Regions from separate parts of the Gracilibacillus saliphilus genome, predicted to be linked through region 4. Evidence: riboswitches for the same ligand, from Rfam matches in the RefSeq annotation. Region 4 holds a riboswitch; each other region holds the start of a gene.
The links. A riboswitch is a leader RNA that binds a small molecule or an ion and turns the genes downstream of it on or off. The one in region 4 is predicted to bind S-adenosylmethionine.
Positions count from the first base shown of each region.

Region 1 (4,848 bases), on a different contig from region 4:
TCGTAATCTCAAAAATGGAGGTTAGAGCTTCCTGAACGGAGCGAATTTCCCCTTGTTTATTAATGGGTATAGTTTGTTCAGCATTCCATTTAAGCTCTTCAATAATTGCTTGAACCAGAGCAGGGTCATTCTTTGGATAAATGGCTAAACAATCTCCCGGTTCATAGCTGAGGTTAGAGCCTTCCAACGAAATTTCAATGTGCCTTGTTTCTTTATTTGACCCCTTACCACTAAGAACGATGTTATCTAATACTTCAGCAGAATAAGGATTGCTCTTCGAATAAATCGGCTGTTCTGCAGGGGCTGGATGAGTATCGACGGTTTCTGTGTTGTTTCCGGCATCTTTTTTTAGAATGCCGATTACTTCTGATATCCATTCGTCAGCAAGTTCTTCGTAATCGACATCACAGTCAACACGTGGATGAATTCTAGTTGCGCCCAATTCTTCTAGCCGTTTATCAAAATCTTTACCAGTCTGACAGAAATGCTCATAGGACTCATCACCAAGTGACAAAACGGAGAAATTAACATTTTCAAGCTTAGGAGCTTTGCGGCTGTGTAAAAATTCATGGAATTGAATCGCGTTGTCAGGTGGATCTCCTTCGCCGTGAGTTGCTGTAATAATAAGTAAATCTTCTGCTTCTTTTAGTTTCTTCGGTTTAAAGTCATCCATGGCAGAAACTGTTACGTCTCTTTGGATATCCTTTAGCTGTTTGGATAATTGCTCTGCTAGTTCTTGACTGTTACCCGTTTCCGATCCGTATAAAATGGTGACGGTTCGGGTTTTAACCTGTGTAGGAGCTGGCTGTTCAACCGGTGTAACACTTTGTGATGATTGAGACTGAGAAGCGGCCAAATATCCAGCTAGCCAATTTTTTTGTGCGTCTGTCAGTGTTGGCAAAATTTGATTCAATATTTCCGTCTGTTTTTCATCAAACGGACTGTTTACTACTTGTAATGTCAACATTTTCACCTCTTTTAATTAATCCGATAGATTTACTTGAGTTTGGCTATAAAAAATAATCACTTCGTTGATTGTGGAGTAGCATGTAGTCCACATTCAGTTTTTTGAAAGTTGGCCCATCGTCCTGATCGTTCACCATCCGCATCTGTAACTTGTGTAGTACATGGTATACAACCGATGCTAGGGTAATTTTGGTCATGCAGCTTGTTATAAGGTAATTGATGTTGCTCAATATATTCCCACACATCATCCCAGGACCAATGAATTAATGGACAAATTTTAATGGACTGAAAACGGTCATCCTTGTTAATAAAGTTGGTATTGGCTCTTGTTGGAGATTGTGACCTTCTTAATCCTGAAATCCAGGCAGTTGCTCCACTAAGTGCGTCTTCCAATGGTTTAACTTTTCTAATGTAACAACATTGATCAGGGTTCCTGCTCCACAACGCTGATCCATATTGTTCTCGTTGTTCATCAACAGTGAGGGAAGGCTTCTGCATAACGATATCTAATGACGGATAACGTTCTTTAACCTCATCAATCAGGTCATATGTTTCTTGGAAATGCAAGCCAGTATCTAAAAATACTAATCTAGCATCTGGTTGGACAGTTGCAATCATGTCAATTAATACCATACTTTCTGCTCCAAAACTACAGGCATAGACTAAAGAGTTGCCATACGATTGATAAGCCCATTCAAGGATCTTTAGAGCTCCTTTGGTAGGATCTTGTTGGTCGGGAGTCTCATTGTTCAACGGGCTGTCATAAAAATTTTCATAAGTCAGCATGTGTTGCTTCCTCCTCATTAAAAAACCTTCTTATCATTTGATAAGAAGGTAAGCAATGTGTAATCATTCCTTCTTATCTTTCGGGTTCAGTTTATGCTGTCCCGCAGGATTTGGCACAGTGTTATCTTTTTAACCTGTTGCCGAGGTTTCTTAGGGCCTGCCCCTCCACCTCTCTGGATAAGAATTCCATTTATTGTCCGTTTAATAACATAGTATACATTATTAATGTAAAAGTCAATGAATTTATTGTAAAAATTGTAAAAAATAATACCAAGTAACTAGGAATTACTTGGTATAGGTACTTTTACTGATTTAATATATCCTCGACCTTAGCAATGGTCTCTTGGGAGAGTTTAACACCAGAAGCTTTAGCGTTTTCTTCAATTTGTTCTGGTTTACTTGCACCGATAAGCGCACTAGATACGTTGTCTTGACGCAAGATCCAGGCAATCGCTAATTGTGCTAATGACAAGTTTTCGTTTGCTGCGATTACTTTTAATGCTTCCATTCGTTCTAAATTCTTCTCGGTTAATACACGAGATAAATCTAAGTTTTTTTGAGCGGCGCGACTATCTTCAGGAATTGCTTCTCCTCTTTTATATTTCCCTGTTAATACACCTTGGGCAAGAGGTGAGAAGACAACCTGGCCGATGCCGTGTTTATCGCTTACAGGGATGACTTCTTTCTCGATATAGCGATGAAGCATACTATAATTTGGCTGATTGACAACAATGCGATCTAGCAATTTTTGGTCTGCAAGATGAACAGCTTCTGTCATTTGTTCAGCAGTCCATTCACTGACGCCGATGTATAATACTTTTCCTTGGCGAACAAGATCATCCAATGCGCGTAACGTTTCTTCTAATGGTGTATCTGCGTGGTAGCGGTGACAATAATAAACATCGACATAATCAAGTCCTAACCGCTGCAAGCTGGCATCACATTGCTCCATAATATGCTTGCGGGAAAGACCTTGATCATTGGGGCCATCGCCCATTTTGCCAAATACTTTTGTGGCAAGGACATAGGAACTGCGTGGATATTTTCTTAAAGCTTTTCCTACAATTTTCTCTGCTTCCCCACGCATGTAGACATTGGCTGTATCAAAAAAGTTAATCCCGAGGTCGTAGGCTTTATCAATAGAAGCCTCAGCATTCTTTTCCTCGACATACCCACCATATGTAAGCCAGCTGCCTAAACTAATTTCGCTTACTTTCAGACCGGTTTTTCCTAACTGACGATATTGCATGAACTATAACCTCCTGTTATTAAGCGTTTACAATATTATAAAGGAATGAGAGAAGAGAAGCGAATAATCTGTTTGCGATGAAATTAGCTGTGTCACCCTGATAAGTTTTGCTAATGATCAGAGGCGGTTAAAACCTTCGGTGGTCATACTGTACAGTTATTTCATCATTTCTACCAAAGTAATTACATATCTACTTAGCATTAAGATTTTCGCAAAATTTTCTCCATTGCTTTTCCTTTTGCTAATTCATCGATCAGCTTATCCAAATAGCGAATTTCCTGCATCGTTGGTTCTTCGATATCTTCTACTCGGACACCACAGACCACACCTTTTATCATAGCCCGCGAAGGGTTCAATTGGGGAGCTTCCGCGAAAAAGGTCTCAAAGTCTGTCTGTTTTTCCAGTAGTTCTTCTAACTCTTCCTGGCTATATCCTGTCAACCAACGGATGATTTCATCGACTTCTGCTTTCGTACGTCCTTTTTTCTCTGCCTTCTTAACATAATGGGGATAGACACTTGCGAAGCTCATTGTATAGATTTTATGTTTGGTCATGATACACACCCTCTGTTTTATAATTTTCTTTATTTTATCACGAAGAGTAATCGGACAAAACCTAACACAGTGGTTAGTATTTCCGATAACTAAGTTACTAATGTTCCGATGTATTAAATGCTTGGATCGCGTGAAATCAACTTAAGTTGTTTCTCGAAAATGTCTCCAAAGTCTGTTCTATTGTTTTCGTTATAAGGGGAATTAAACCAGTCAAAAGTGAATTTAGTTGCTTTTTCTCACCCGCCCGAGAAAAACAGCAATCATCGAAGTAGGAATAGTCACCTTGCTGAGCAATGGCATTCGCGTCTTCAGTACGGTGGCTGTAGCTAAAATTATCGATAAAAAATAAAATCCATTATAAAATTCCAAGTTTCTGTCATGAGGGTTGCTCCTTTATAGCGAGTCTTGCTTTTAAGTGTTGAATCAATTGTATCCACATATAAGCAGATGCTCTTGGATTGGTGAAAGTGATGCGGAAAAGTGTGTCGTTGACAAAGAAATCTAGTTTATGGTGGAAAAGAATGTTTATCCCTTCCATATCTTCAAAAGAGAGGGACTTTGAACTGCCATCAGCCGAGTAGATATGGATTTGTTCGTGATCTAATCGGATCGTTCCCTTCATTACTTTTTTGAGAGGTTTTTGTTCAATAGATTGATAGAATTCGACCCGCTCCTGGATTTCAGAAAGAGTATCTGTTGTCAGAGATAATTGGTCAAGGTGCTGTTGTTGCCACTGTTTCCACTCAAAAGGTGTAGCAAAATAAAGGGCACCATCAGAATGAAAATATCCTTGTTCCGTCAGATGAACTTGGTAGTTGCAGTTATCACACTTAAATGTGTCATGATCAGAACGCATATTGCCGATTGTGTGGCATGACGGACAAGTAAAAAGTAACCTTTCTAAATAATGAGCGATATATTTGCTGTGATAGCTATAGCTTTTATTCTTTTGCCAGTTCATTTCATCGTGATATAAAGACTTGGTTAGCTGCTCATGGATTGTGGAGACAGATAAGTCTGCTATATCTTCGGCGTCCCAGATTTTGTTGAAACTGAGTTCAATCGTGCCTTTTCTGCCACCATCACCCCATCTTGGGTGTGTTAAATAACCGCCTTTTATTTGTACTGCTACAACAGGGATTTTAAGTAGCTTTACTAATTTAGCAGTGGAATAAATGATTGGCTCTGTTACACCATCCCAGTTGCGACCTCCTTCAGGAAACAAGCCGATGACGCGGTTGTGTTGCTTAGCTTTTAAGACATTGCGTATAGTGCTCGTATTATTTTTGAATT
Region 1 is NZ_WJEB01000002.1:49,454-54,301, forward strand. It holds gene GHT08_RS04495 (assimilatory sulfite reductase (NADPH) flavoprotein subunit) at 1-964, opposite strand, end outside; gene GHT08_RS04500 (phosphoadenylyl-sulfate reductase) at 1,024-1,752, opposite strand; SAM riboswitch class I at 1,823-1,936, opposite strand; gene GHT08_RS04505 (aldo/keto reductase family protein) at 2,057-3,001, opposite strand; gene GHT08_RS04510 (DUF2200 domain-containing protein) at 3,202-3,555, opposite strand; partial or broken gene GHT08_RS04515 (YvbH-like oligomerization domain-containing protein) at 3,669-3,779, opposite strand; gene GHT08_RS04520 (lysophospholipid acyltransferase family protein) at 3,932-4,848, opposite strand, start outside.
Region 1: another riboswitch for S-adenosylmethionine. It lies ahead of GHT08_RS04500 (phosphoadenylyl-sulfate reductase); the one in region 4 lies ahead of GHT08_RS09755 (5-methyltetrahydropteroyltriglutamate--homocysteine S-methyltransferase).

Region 2 (4,848 bases), on a different contig from region 4:
CCTTGATTCCCATTGCTTCATAAGCTTCAATTACACCTCGGTCAACTTCTAGTAAGCTCGACTCCATTAGACGAGCTATATAAGGTGCAGTAAACACTACTAATGGTACAATTACACCTTGCACACCAATCGTTGTACCAGCTACTAACTCCGTAAAAGGTAAAATAAAAAATAATAGAATAATAAATGGAATCGATCGTAGTATATTAATGATAACATTTAGGGTTTGATATAAAACTAGATTCTCTAATGCTTTACCAGGTCCAGTTAACGTTAACAAGACACCTAATGGTAAACCAATAATAATCGAAAGTGTTAAGGAGACACTCACCATGATCATCGTATCAATAAAGGCTTCCCAAATTTCAACTCCCCAATTATTGATAAAATCTGTAATGCTAGTTAACATGGTATGCCCCTCCTTTTGTGTAAGGCTCTACGATTACGCCATTTTTCTCTAAATAATCGATCGCTTTTTGCGCCTCATTTTCAGTTCCATCTAGGTGGACAATTAAACGTCCGAATGGGCGTTCTTTTAAATCTGTAATATTTCCTCCTAGTATAGACGGAAATACATCATATTTTTTTGTAACTGTAGCCAGAGCTGGATCGCCAGCAGCATCACCTATAAACGAAAGTGAAACTAATTTGCCATTATTTTTCAACTTCTTCAACAAATCACCTGGAATATCATCATTAAATAGAGAATGAATAAACCGTTTAGCTGTGTCTGTTTCTGGTTTCGAAAAGACATCAATTACAGACCCTTGCTCAATTACTTCGCCTTGCTCCATCACAGCTACTTCATGGCAAATTTTCTGCACCACATTCATTTCATGTGTGATTAACAAAATCGTAATGCCTAATTCTTTATTAATCTTGCTTAATAATTCTAAAATGGCTTCGGTCGTATCTGGATCAAGTGCACTTGTAGCTTCATCACATAATAATACTTTCGGTTCATGGGCTAATGCACGTGCAATCGCCACACGTTGCTTCTGTCCCCCAGATAGTTGCGCAGGATAAGCCTTTAACTTATCCTGCAAACCTACTATTTGAATATACTTTTCTACACGTTTATCAATCTCCGATTTTGGTACGCCCGTTAGCTTCAATGGCAATGCAATATTCTCATAAACTGTACCTGTTTTTAAAAGATTAAAGGATTGAAAAATCATCCCCATCTGTTGTCTTACTTCATTTAATTGAGTACCACTTAACTTGGTTAAATCTTGACCTTCAAATAAAACTTGGCCAGAAGTTGGCTTTTCTAACAAATTAGCCATTCTTACCAACGTACTTTTACCAGCTCCACTATATCCAATTACACCGAAAATAGATCCTTCCTTCACTTTTAGTGATACGTTATGAAGGGCCTTTACTTCTCTTTTTTTGTCTTGAAAAACTTTCGTTAGGTTGCTAAATTCAATCATGTTGTATCGGCCCCTTTCTTACCAAGAAGGAATAATTGACCCGGCGAAATTCTCTTCTATATATTGTTTAACATCTTCTGATCGATAAATATCAATCAACTGCTGAATCTGTTCATCTTCTACATTCTCTTCTCTTGTTGCTACAATGTTTACCCATGGTGAGTCTTTTGGTTCCATATGAAGAGAATCTTCTGCCGGAACGCGACCACTTTCTAGTGCATAGTTCGTATTAATCGCCGCAACTTGCACCTCACCTAACTGTCTAGGAATTTGAGATGCTTCAAGTAGTACAAATTCTAAATTTAATGGATTATCTTGCACATCTTTAACTGTTACAGTCATGTCTGCATCTTCTGGTAATGCAATTAAACCAGCATCTTCAAGTAACATTAATGAACGAGGCTCACCTGAAGAATGATTTGGTAACCCTACCTTATCACCTTCTTGTAATTCTTCCAAACTAGCATATTGTTCAGAGTAAATCCCCATTGGGAAATTTACTGTATCTGCTACTTTAACTAAATCTAAATCACCTTCATTACGAGCAGTGTTCATAAATGGTTCCGTTTGAAAAATATTCACATCCAATTCGCCTTCGTCTAAAGCTGTGTTAGGCATCACATAATCGTTAAATACATGCACTTCAATCTCTAATCCTTCATCTGCAGCCAGTTCTTTTACCTGATTTACAATATCTTCATGTGGTCCTGCCGTTACACCGACATCTAATGTGCCACCATCATCAGCATTTTCTCCTCCACAAGCTGCTAAAACAAGAATGATTGCTACACTAATAAATCCTACAAGCTTCTTCATGTTGTTATCCCCCTAATATAAAATTCCATAAAAAAATCCCTATCTTCCTTTGAGATAGAGAATCCTATTTTCATAGTTTTTCTCTTATCTCCCAAACAGTTCAACTGTTTGCTGGATTTAGCACCTTTCTATTGAAATATAGATGGTTGCCGGGTTTCATCGGGCCAGTCCCTCCGCCACTCGTGATAAGAATCATTCAATTTTCATTCTAAGAGTATAGCTAACTAAAGTATAGAAGTCAACCCATTTTCAGAAAATTCTATTTAGATTGACACTTATTCGTTCCAATGGCATACTTCTTACCATATCACAATCATCGAGGTGAAGACATGGACACATTACATATCAAAGGCGCACCTAATTACTATCAATGCCGAAATGGTATATTACATGATCTATTTGATTTGTTACAAGAGCACAAGTTTAACCAGCTACTTGTGATTCATGGTGATCAATCATGGACGAAAGTAAAAACATATTTTGCAGATCCTTCATTACCTTGCCAATTTATTGCTTATAACGGAGAGTGTTCACACCATGAAGTAGAGCGAATTGAAAAGTTAACTAAATCAGAAACAACAGCTGTGATCGGTATCGGTGGCGGAAAAATATTAGATATTGCCAAAGCATGTGGAGGCCGTTTAACCTTACCAACTATTTTAATACCTACGTTAGCATCGAATTGCGCACCATGGACACCACTATCAGTCTTCTATGATCAGAATGGCAACTTTCAAGAATACATTATCTTCAACAGTAGCACTTATATGTTACTAGTAGATCCTAACGTGATTTTGGACTCACCAAGAGCCTATCTCCGTGCTGGAATTGGGGATACAATCGCGAAATGGTATGAAGCAGATGTCTTAACACGCGAGTTACCCGAAAAGCCTGTTTCATTAGACATCGCTTTATATGCAGCTAAGCTTTGTCGTGATGTACTGATCGATGAGGGCGAAGAGGCACTAGCAGCAATTGATCAACAATCGTACAATCATTCCTTTTTACGTTCGATAGAAACGATCATAATGGCAGGTGGAATGGTTGGCGGATTTGGTGACCATTATGGTAGAGTGTCTGGGGCTCATTCGATTCATAACGGTCTAACACACCTTGCTGAAACACATGCTATCTTACATGGCGACAAAGTTGCTTACGGCGTTCTCGTTCAATTAGCAATCGAAAAAAGACTTGATGAAGTCGAAAAATTACTACCTTTCTATCATCGTCTACAACTACCAACCAGTCTACACGATATCGGTGTAGCAGAAATTACAGAGGAAAAAGTAGACTTACTAAGTAAAGGTGCTACGAAGCCGAAAGAATCGATCCATTTTATGAATGTTTCAGATCCTAATGTAGTACGAGAAGCTGTATTTCAATTGGAAGAATTCATTCGAAATAACGAAAGGAACCTAAACGGAGTGTGATGAAATGTTAGAGTTCGAACCATCCCATGCATTAAAAAGATTACCAGAACAATTCTTTGCAAAGTTAGTAAAAACAACACAAGCACTAATAAAAGAAGGGCATGATGTGATTAACCTTGGCCAAGGTAACCCTGATTTACCAACACCTGATTTTATTGTTGAGGCACTACAAGAGGCTAGTACAAATCCTAAGTTTCATAAATACTCCCCATTTCAAGGGTACCCTTTTTTAAAAGAAGCAGTAGCTGACTTTTACCAAAGAGAGTATCAAGTAGATATTGATCCGAATAAAGAGGTTGCGATCATGTTCGGCTCTAAAACCGGACTTGTGGAAATTAGCCAGTGTCTATTAAATCCAAAAGAAAAGGTATTAGTACCTGACCCTGGCTATCCGGATTATATGTCAGGTATTGCCCTAACTGATGCGATTCCGATCCATATGCCGTTAAAAGAAGAGAATCAATTCTTACCTGATTATCAACAGATTTCAGATGAAGACTTAGCAAATGCAAAGTTAATGTTCTTAAATTATCCGAACAATCCAACAGCTGCTACTGCAACGAAGAATTTCTTTGACGATACGATCGAGGTGGCTCAACAAAATCAGATTTGTGTCGTCCATGATTTTGCATATGGAGCAATTGGATTTGAAGGGGACAAACCACAAAGCTTCTTACAATCAGAAGGGGCAAAAGAGGTAGGCATCGAGATGTATACCTTATCGAAAACATTTAATATGGCCGGATGGCGGGTAGCCTTTGCTGTTGGAAATCCGTCAGTTATTGAAGCAATTGAATTGATACAGGACCACTATTATGTCAGTATTTTCGGTGCTATTCAATCCGCTGCGAAAACCGCACTAGACGAAGGCAAAAGTGCCATAGCGGAATTAAACAATACCTATCAGCAAAGAAGAGATGTCTTCTTACAACAAGCAGAGAAAATCGGTTGGCATGGAGGTACAGCAAACGGATCATTCTTTGTATGGATGCCAACTCCAAAAGGATATACATCAGAATCCTTTGCAAATCTTCTATTAGAAAAGGCGCACGTCGTCGTTGCCCCTGGAAATGGCTTTGGAGCTTCAGGTGAAGGATATGTCCGCATTGGGTTATTAGATGAACCTGACCGTTTACGTGAAGCGTGTGATCGGATTGGGAAGTTATCAT
Region 2 is NZ_WJEB01000011.1:57,354-62,201, forward strand. It holds gene GHT08_RS10725 (methionine ABC transporter permease) at 1-409, opposite strand, end outside; gene GHT08_RS10730 (methionine ABC transporter ATP-binding protein) at 399-1,433, opposite strand; gene GHT08_RS10735 (MetQ/NlpA family ABC transporter substrate-binding protein) at 1,452-2,249, opposite strand; SAM riboswitch class I at 2,331-2,441, opposite strand; gene GHT08_RS10740 (iron-containing alcohol dehydrogenase family protein) at 2,579-3,679, shown strand; gene GHT08_RS10745 (pyridoxal phosphate-dependent aminotransferase) at 3,684-4,848, shown strand, end outside.
Region 2: another riboswitch for S-adenosylmethionine. It lies ahead of GHT08_RS10735 (MetQ/NlpA family ABC transporter substrate-binding protein); the one in region 4 lies ahead of GHT08_RS09755 (5-methyltetrahydropteroyltriglutamate--homocysteine S-methyltransferase).

Region 3 (4,848 bases), on a different contig from region 4:
AACAACTTTATGTTTGCCCAGTTTTTCTTATTAGCAAAGAAAGTATAAGAATTGGGTGCCTGTCTACGCAAGCGCCCAGAAACTAGGCGATTTCACGAATCGCCCTGCGATAAGTCATCATCGGTTCGTAAGCTCACCGTGATTCCTTTATCTCAGTTGATTCTGACGCCGCTACGTTTCTAAACGGGCACTCTGCGCTTTTCTTATTAAGTTTAAAAAACACCTAGTTTCATAACTAGGTGTTGTAGTTTACTTATTCAGATACAGGAATGATTGCTCCGTCGTATTCTTCTTCCATAAATGTTTGGATTTCTTCAGAACGTAGTACATCTACTAATGTTTGGAGTGCTTCATTATCTTCATCTTCAGAACGAGCAACAATTAAGTTAGCATATGGTGAGTCAGGACTTTCAAGAATGATGGCATCTTCTGTTGGTACTAAGCCATGTTCAATTGCATAGTTCGTGTTGATTGCCACAACTGTATCTTCTTCTCTTTCATAATTTTGCGTTAAAAGCGCAGGTTCAATACTTGTATCAAACTCCAAGTTTAATGGGTTTTCTACAATATCTTCAACTGTGGCTTCAGTTGGATCAACATCTTCGTCAAGAGTAATAAGTCCTTCTTCTTGTAATAGTAACAAATTACGACCATGGTCTGGAACATTACGACTCATAATAATGGTTGTTCCTTCTTCAATATCTTCTACACTTTCAACGTTTTTAGAGTAAAATCCTATTGGTTCAATGTGAACTCCACCAAGGTCGACAAAGTCATAACCTTTTTGTTCTTTTTCAGTTTCCAAGAATGGCGTATGTTGGTAATAGTTAGCATCCAATAATCCACTATCTAAGTCTTGGTTTGGTAGTACATATTCTTGATATGTTTCAATTTGAAGCTCGATACCTTGTTCCTCTAATAATGGTGCAGCTTGTTCAAGTACTTCAGAGTGAGGAACTGCTGACGCCCCAACAACAATCTTTGTTAACTCTTCATTTTCTTCAGTTGCACCTTCATCGTTAGTTTCTTCTGTGTTTTCTTCACCATTGCTAGTGTCTTCTGCACCTTCCTCATTGTCTGCTGTACCACATGCTACAAGTGCTAAAGACAGTAATGCTGTAAGTAAAAAAATAATTAGTTTTTTCACAATAGATCATCCCTTCTTAAATTTAAAATTTTATCTTTTATCTATCACTTTGGATAGGAAATCCCCAATAAATTGAACAATAAACACGATAACTACAATAAATACAGTACAGAGAAATACTACATCAAAATCCCAGCGTTGGAAACCTTTCATATAAGCAAGGTCACCTAATCCACCAGCACCAATTACACCTGCCATCGCTGTATAGCTGATTAGGGCAATTAATGTAACGGTAAGCCCAGAAATAATCGCTGGCATCGATTCAGGTAATAATACTTTAAAAATAATCGTAGAAGCTTTTGCTCCCATAGATTTCGCAGCCTCGATAACCCCTTTATCCACTTCTTTCAAACCGATTTCGACAAGACGTGCGTAGAAAGGAGCTGATCCAATAATTAAAGCAGGTAATGCCGCTTTCCAACCACGAATTGTACCAATTAAAAAGTCAGTAAAAGGGAAAAGTAATAAAATTAATATAATAAATGGTATTGCTCGAAATACGTTAACAATAGTTGCCGAAATAAAGTTTATCCATCTATTTTGCCAAAGGTTACCTTGGTCAGTTAGGAAAAGCAATAATCCAAGTATAATCCCAAGAACAAAGGTACCAATACCGGCAAAAATGGTCATGTATAGTGTTTCCCAAGTAGCTTGCCACATATCATCCATTACTACATTTGGAAATAATTGCTCAAACATGTCTTAACACCTCTACTTCCACTCCGGTGCCTTCTAGAAAAGTAATAGTCTCCTCTAAGATTTTTTTATCACCATTTATTTCAACATATAGGGTACCATATGCCCCTTCCTGTGTTGGCGCAATCGATCCTTGTAAAATGTTTATCTCAACATCAAATTTCTTAGCTACTTCACTAATAACTGCGCGTTTTGCATTATTTCCTATAAAGTGTAATTTGACAACCTCACTATCTTCCTTGTCATTAATAAATTCTACTAAGTTTTCCTTTTCGTATTCTAAAGGATTGAGTTGCTGTACAAATCGTTTGGTCGTTTTTGATTGTGGTTTTACGAAAACATCTAGTACGTCACCTGTTTCCACAACATTACCATTTTCCATTACAGCAACACGGTGACAAATCTTTTGAATAACGTGCATTTCATGTGTAATTAATATAACAGTTAGGTTTAACTTTTTATTAATAGATACTAACAAATCTAGGATATCATCGGTAGTTTCAGGATCTAGCGCTGAAGTCGCCTCATCACAAAGTAATACTTCAGGATCATTGGCAAGTGCTCGAGCAATTCCTACACGTTGCTTCTGTCCACCACTTAATTGTGATGGGTAAGCATTCTCTTTTCCTGCAAGTCCAACAAGATTAATTAACTCTTGTACTTTCTTTTTTTGCTCTGTTTTCGAAACACTAGCGATTTCAAGTGGAAATGCAATGTTATCGAAAACGGTTCGAGACCATAGCAAGTTAAAATGTTGGAAAATCATACCTATTTTTTGGCGTTTTTTACGTAATTGGTTCGTTGACATTTTGGTAATATCTTTCTCATGGATAACAACCGAGCCATTGGTTGGCTCCTCTAATCGATTAATTAATCGAACGAAAGTACTTTTACCAGCACCACTATAACCAATAACGCCAAATATTTCGCCTTGTTCTATATTAAGTGAAACATTATCGACAGCTTGCACTTGTTGTTTTTTTGTTTGATAAAGTTTCGATAAGTTTTTTATGCGAATCATTCTTTCACTCTCCTTCGTTTACAATATCGTAAACACATAAAAAAACCTTTCTGCACTAAGAGGACAGAAAGGATGATTATTCGTTGTCCTCTTATCTTTCAAAGCATAACGCTTTGATGGATTTAGCACCTATCAGTGTAAACTGACGGTTGCCGGGTTTCATAGGGCCATTCCCTCCACCACTCTTGATAAGAGCTTTCATATACAATTCATAACCAATATAATATCATCACGGATGACATTCGTCAATTCTTTTTGAAAAAGTAAAACTATTCAGAAAATTGGAGAGGAGGAGAGTTTGTGAGTGCAAGAAATAGATAGGGAGAGCATCGAGTGTACCTAATAACGAAATTCAGCTTCCACTTTAGCTTTAATCGCTAGTCTACCTGGTTCGATAGGGGTGATAGGACTGTCTGTGGAAACTCCTAAAACTACTGGTCGGCTTTCACTTTCTTCACGTCTGGAAATTTCTTTTAAGGAATACGGAATAGAACTAATGCTTACACCTAACTCCTGCGCAATAATGCTAGCTTTTATCTGCGTATTTTCCACCGCTTTTTGGAGCGCTTCTAGATAATATCGATCTTGATTTGCTACCGTTAATTGAATGTTACGGACAGTATTTGCACCGTAATCAACGGCTGTATCAATGATTAGTCCAACTTTGTCAATTGGTTCGATAATAACCTCTAACAAATTCGTTACACGATAACCTCTAAAAATTTGAATGCCTTCATCATAGTCATACTGAATATCCATCCGGTAATCATATGTCTGGATATGATGACGGGGGATATTCTCTTGAAGCAGTGCTTGAATAATGTTGTTGGTAGACTCAGCATTCTCGCGTTGCGCTTTTTGGAGATTGGAATCTTCTGTTATAACGCCAAGGGTAACCACTGCTTGATTTGGTTCAACTGACACCGTACCATCGCCTGTTACTAGTATCGAATAATCAGTCTGACGTACTTGTGAATGAGACCTTATATTTGGGTTAGCATAATACATTGTTTTCACCTTTTCTTGTTTATTATTACTTCTACTTTATTCGGAATAAGGTGAATACATGCTTTTTCATACTAAAAAAGAAACGGAGAAATAACTAGTCGAGATAATCGGGACTTGCTTTTCGTAGTAAAAAAACCGCACAACTAATGCAAAGCAGTGGAGAATATAGAGAATAGATCTATTTTGATAAACGTCTTGCATATCAGAAGTATAAAGAGTATAAAAACAGCTAAAGATAAAAGTGGATTTTGAAAAAACACCTAAAAAACGTGCTATGCAATGTTGATACGGATTTTCCACAGTATGAACTCCTATTAAATTAACCTCCATTAATGAAAATTTCACGTGGGAAAAAACAGTATGTTAAAACCGTTACATTCAGGGCAGATGATAAACAAATGAAAATTATATAGTCTAATATTAAAGTAATGGATAAAAAGATAATTGTTCAACTAATGATTAATGTATGCGCACTTACAGATACAAATAACCAGTACATTGGGTATTGCAATCAATATACGGTTTCCAAGAATAAAATAAACGGCACACCCACTTTTAACATAGATGGACCAAACTATACCCATTAGCTTCTTTTCATGGTATAGCGACAGGGGTATCGCCTTCAGAAATACCTCTTTCCCATTTCGGAGGGGCTAAAAATGCTCAGGGTGAAAAAATTATTACTTGCTTAATTAGATATCAATTATTAGCCAGTAGCTATTGATTCATTGTTTCGGAAGAAGAGATAATATTAAACCAAGAATTTTAGACATAGTATTTACAAAAGGAATGATAGGTTATGGAAACAGATAAATCACAACTAACAGCAGCCGAAATGGGAAAACTTTGGGCAGTTTATAATGGGAATACCATGGGCAAGTGTGTACTTAGCTACTATCTTAAACATGTGGGTGATGTGGATATTAAAAAAGTTTTAGAACAAGCTTTGAATTTATCTCATTCACTTAATCAAGAT
Region 3 is NZ_WJEB01000006.1:82,356-87,203, reverse strand. It holds gene GHT08_RS08520 (MetQ/NlpA family ABC transporter substrate-binding protein) at 254-1,147, opposite strand; gene GHT08_RS08515 (methionine ABC transporter permease) at 1,178-1,846, opposite strand; gene GHT08_RS08510 (methionine ABC transporter ATP-binding protein) at 1,839-2,864, opposite strand; SAM riboswitch class I at 2,953-3,059, opposite strand; gene GHT08_RS08505 (SIMPL domain-containing protein) at 3,204-3,872, opposite strand; gene GHT08_RS08500 (DUF3231 family protein) at 4,672-4,848, shown strand, end outside.
Region 3: another riboswitch for S-adenosylmethionine. It lies ahead of GHT08_RS08510 (methionine ABC transporter ATP-binding protein); the one in region 4 lies ahead of GHT08_RS09755 (5-methyltetrahydropteroyltriglutamate--homocysteine S-methyltransferase).

Region 4 (4,848 bases):
TTCGCACTGATGTGAACTAGCCATGACGGCAATATACTGTCTGCCTTCTCATCTAATTTATTAAATAAGTAACCGGCAACAAATAAACTGAACAGGATGAGGATAAATAAGTAAATTGAAAACCAATCCGTCATCATCGCAATATGATAGAGAGCAAACATGCCAGCACTAAAAAGATAAGCTACCCACCTTTTTGTCATTTTTAATAAAGCTAAAAAGGCAAAGCCACGAAAGAAAAATTCTTCTAATAGCGAATTAACGAGTGCAATATAGATCGCAACAAAAAGGAAGTTATTTTTATCAACTGCCATGGTATCTTCCAACATAACAGTCACATTCGAAAAATCAAAAAAACTGCCAATGATCCAATACAACGATAAAATAATGATCGATACACCGCTTGCAAGAATAATTGGTAATTTCATATATTTCATTTTAGAAGAAAATAAATCTTTAAACGATAAATGGGCAACAAATCGAATATATAAGTATGGAATGAACAAGAAAAGCAACAGCTTACATATCGATTTAACTAAATATTTAGGAGCAATATATAATTCGATCACTGCCATCGCAAGACAAGCAATAACAACGAACAACATTAATCGTTTCAATTACCGACACCCTTTACTGTAATCAGTGTCATCTGACTCTGATTAAACATTCTCACATCTATTACACTCGTACCAAGACCACTATCGATGTATAATTGTTGACGTTTATTTAAATCAAATAATCCTTGATCATATTTCGGAAAAAAACCTTGCCCCGGAGCAACAACTGCTCCAATTATAGGTAAGCGTATTTGACCTCCATGGGTATGACCACTTAATACTAAATCAATCGCCTCTGGATATTTTGAACGTGATAAATCAGGAGCGTGTGATAACAGGATCGTCACATCCTCCTTATTCAACCCTAACATAGCAGGTTCCATATCATCATGATTGGTTGATGGATCGCCTACACCTACCAACTGAAAAGAACCCCCTTCCAGTTTAATGACGCGGTTTTGATTATCTAGTAGATGAACTCCCTTGTCGGCAAGGCCTTGAATAAATGATTCTCTCAACGGATTTTCCCATTCATGGTTACCAGTTACAAAATAGACATTGGAATTAATCATGGTTAATTTGTCCGCAAAGTCCAAGACAAACTGTAAATCATTCGTTTTCCTGTCAATTAAATCACCTGTAATAACGATAACATCCGCATCTACTTGTTCTATTTCATCTAATAATTTCTTATTATTGTCACCGAACTGTTTATTATGTAAATCCGTAAATTGCAACATAGTAAAAGATTGATCCTTATCCAACTTTGAAGTAGCTATCTCCAACTTTTCAACCTTGAATAAATTTGTATCATAATATATTTTCACCCCGCCACTCAAAACAATAACTAGCATAAATATCAATAAAAACATGCGACCACGCCTCATCTAACAACCTCTTTTATACAGATAATGTATTGTCATTTTAACATAAATGGATAGAAATGTAAGTTTGTAGTCGACATAGTTTACCTCAGTAAACTTGACATTTGAACATCTCTCTTTTTATCCATTTTTTGTTACATAAACCTCAATAACCTGTTACAGAAAAAAGAACCTTCATTGCCATTCATGCAACAAAGGTTCTGTTCTTTGTGATTGCTTACCTAATTCAATTGAATTCAACCGATATGAAGAGATAATCCATTAACCCCAGATTTCTTTTGTAATCTGTACAATGTGTTGGAGTTTGTTCCATTGGTCTTGTTCAGTTAGTTTGTTTCCATGGTGAGTAGATGCAAATCCACATTGTGGACTTAAACATAATTGCTCAAGTGGTACGTATTTTGCAGCTTCTTCCACTCGTGCTTTTATTTGTTCTTTGTCTTCCAACTCTCCATTCTTTGATGTAATTAATCCTAGCACCACACGTGTGCCATCATTTGGGATATGTTCCAACGGTTTGAATCCACCTGAGCGTTCATCATCATATTCAAGGAAGAAACCGTCTACTTTTTCCTTAGCTAATAGGGTTGGAGCAATTAAATCATAGCTTCCTTCAAAAGCCCAATTGGAACGATAGTTTCCTCGGCATAAATGGGTAGTGACAACAAGATCACTTGGTTTATCTTCTAACACGCCATTGACCACTCTTAATGCCAGATCAATTAAAAATTCTCGTGAAAACTCACCATCATTAAATGGAATGTCAGGTGAAGACAATCCTGCTATATAAACGTCATCAAACTGTAAATAACGCACACCAGCATTATAAAAAGCTTTAACTGCATCACGGTAAGCTTGAATGACATCTTTGGCATAATCCTCAATATCTGGATAAATACTTACATCACGAATTCCTACATTAAAAAGCTGATTAGGACTTGGAATGGTTTGTTTTGCCACCGCTCGACCATCTACTAATGCATTAAACTCTTTAAAATCTTGGATAAATAGATGATCAGGATTAAATGAGATTTTACCTGTATTTCGAATATTATATCGTTCTGTTTCTTCATTTCCATGAAATATATATCCTACTTCAGGTACATATCCTTCAATGCCATTTAAATGCTCTAAAAAGTCGGTATGCCAGAAACGACGGCGGAATTCACCATCTGAAACAAGACTCAATCCTACTTCAACCTGCTTATCAATGATATGAGCTATTTCTTTGTTTTCCACATCACGTAACTGTGCACTTGTAATATTACCTTCCTCAAAATCCTTTCTCGCTTTCAGTAAATTATCCGGGCGTAATAAGCTCCCCACATGATCTGCTCGAAATGGTGCTGTTACTGTTTTTGTTGTCATACTACCTCTCCTTAGAATGAAAATGAATTTGGTCAGCATATCTTACCCAGTAAGAAGAGCGCAGAGCGCCCGCTTAGAAACGTAGCGGCTGGAGCTAATCAACTGAGATAAAGGAATCACTGAGAAAAGCGAACCGATAGTGACTTATCGTAAGGCGATTTGTGAAGTCGCCTAGTTTCTCAGGCGCTCGGAGCTAGACATCTGCGCAAATTTTATACTTCCTTGTCCAGTAAAAAAAGGCCTTCTAAGAAGAAGGCCTTTACCATGAACGAAAGTCAATCTTCTTATCTATTGGAATTAGCACCGTGTCAAAAGTGACTGGTTGCTGAGACATCATAAGGCCAAATCCCTCCGTCTCTCTGGATAAGAATATATGCAATTTTTACCATACATACATCATACAATATGCAGTTGGAAAATACAACCCTAATTTTGAAAATGTATAACACGATTGTTAATCTTGTTTAAACAAATGAGATTGCTAACTTCTTACATTTTGGGACATAAAATTTATAGCTAACATTCGGGAAACAAAGAAAAAGAGGCTAACTAGTGACTTTATATAGTTAGCCTTCTCAATCTTTTAATTTAATTGTTTTCTATTTCTGACATATAATATCGTTCCAATGATCAGCAAGATGATACTTAATGCTATATTTTGGAATATGTTTGTTGCTGTATTTGGGAGATTAATGTTATCATTACTTGCTATTGGTGATTGTTTATCACTCTTCTTATCCTCTTGTTTACTACTTTGGTCTTCTGCTTCTTGTACGTTATTCATCTCAGAATTTTGATTATTATTGTTGTCGTCTTTATCTAAACCAGAAGTAGAATCCGAGTCATTAATAGAGTCTGGATGCTTCTCAGGTTTATTTTTATCCTTGTCCTTATCGTTCTCTTTGTCCTTATCTTTATCCTTATCTTTATCCTTATCTTTATCCTTATCTTTGTCCTTATCTTTGTCATTACCTGATGAATCATCTTCCCCTTTGACAAAAGACCAGATAGGTGAGCGACTCTCACCTGTATAGTTATCAGTCACTGTAGCATACCAGAAATACTGTTCTCCTTCGGTAAGGCCCACCCAAGTAACTTCAGCAGTATCTCCACTCGCGACATTTTCTACCTTACCTATTTCATTATCAGTATAAACATTCACTACAAAACTGTCCGTCGCAACTCGCTTTTCTTTAGCTGTTAAATCTAAATCAATAGTGAATTCATCCTTATTTGGGTATTCATCCGTATCATAATAATTATAATCATCCATATATGGTGAATATGTGTTCACATATATTTGATTATTATCTGTATCAAAATGTAACAAACGCATATAGCCTTGCCCACCTTCAGGTCCGGCTTGATAGTTTGCTAGCATCTGATATACAGTACGATCAGGATTGCCATCCCCATCATCATCGATTTCATCTACTAATGTTTGTGCTTCATGATAATGACCAGCTAAAACTGCTACAACATTTTCATTTGGAAGTACTACTTCTTGATATAGCTTTTCACCTAATGGATGACGTGTCCCTGTGGCCTGCAAATACTCATGGAACGTTAAGATCGCTGTACGATCTGGATGTCGACTTAATACTTCATTCAGCCATGCAATACCTTCATCATCAATACCCCAACCTAAATAAAGCATAATATAGTCGTTGCCATCAACAGAAATTAAGTCATAGTGACCACGGTTATTTTGATATGAACCACCATAATAAGGCTTATCTTTAAAACGATCTTCTCCGAAATAATTATAATACTCAGTATAGTCTTCTGTTTTTTGTAATACGTCGTGGTTTCCAGCTAAAACACCGTATGGTATTGCTGCATCATCTAATGTTCTCATATATTCATCTGCGTATTCCCATTGGTATTGTTGATCTGCTTCATCTACTAAATCTCCACTATGAAAAACATATTCAATCTTCATTTCTTCTTGCTGCTCTTTAATCCATTCCGTTTGACGCTCAAAAATGTGGGGATAGCTCTCAGAATAATATTGAGTATCTGACATCCAAACAAACGTATAG
Region 4 is NZ_WJEB01000008.1:129,247-134,094, forward strand. It holds gene GHT08_RS09745 (CPBP family intramembrane glutamic endopeptidase) at 1-614, opposite strand, end outside; gene GHT08_RS09750 (metallophosphoesterase) at 611-1,441, opposite strand; gene GHT08_RS09755 (5-methyltetrahydropteroyltriglutamate--homocysteine S-methyltransferase) at 1,700-2,806, opposite strand; SAM riboswitch class I at 3,088-3,176, opposite strand; gene GHT08_RS09760 (lamin tail domain-containing metallophosphoesterase family protein) at 3,390-4,848, opposite strand, start outside.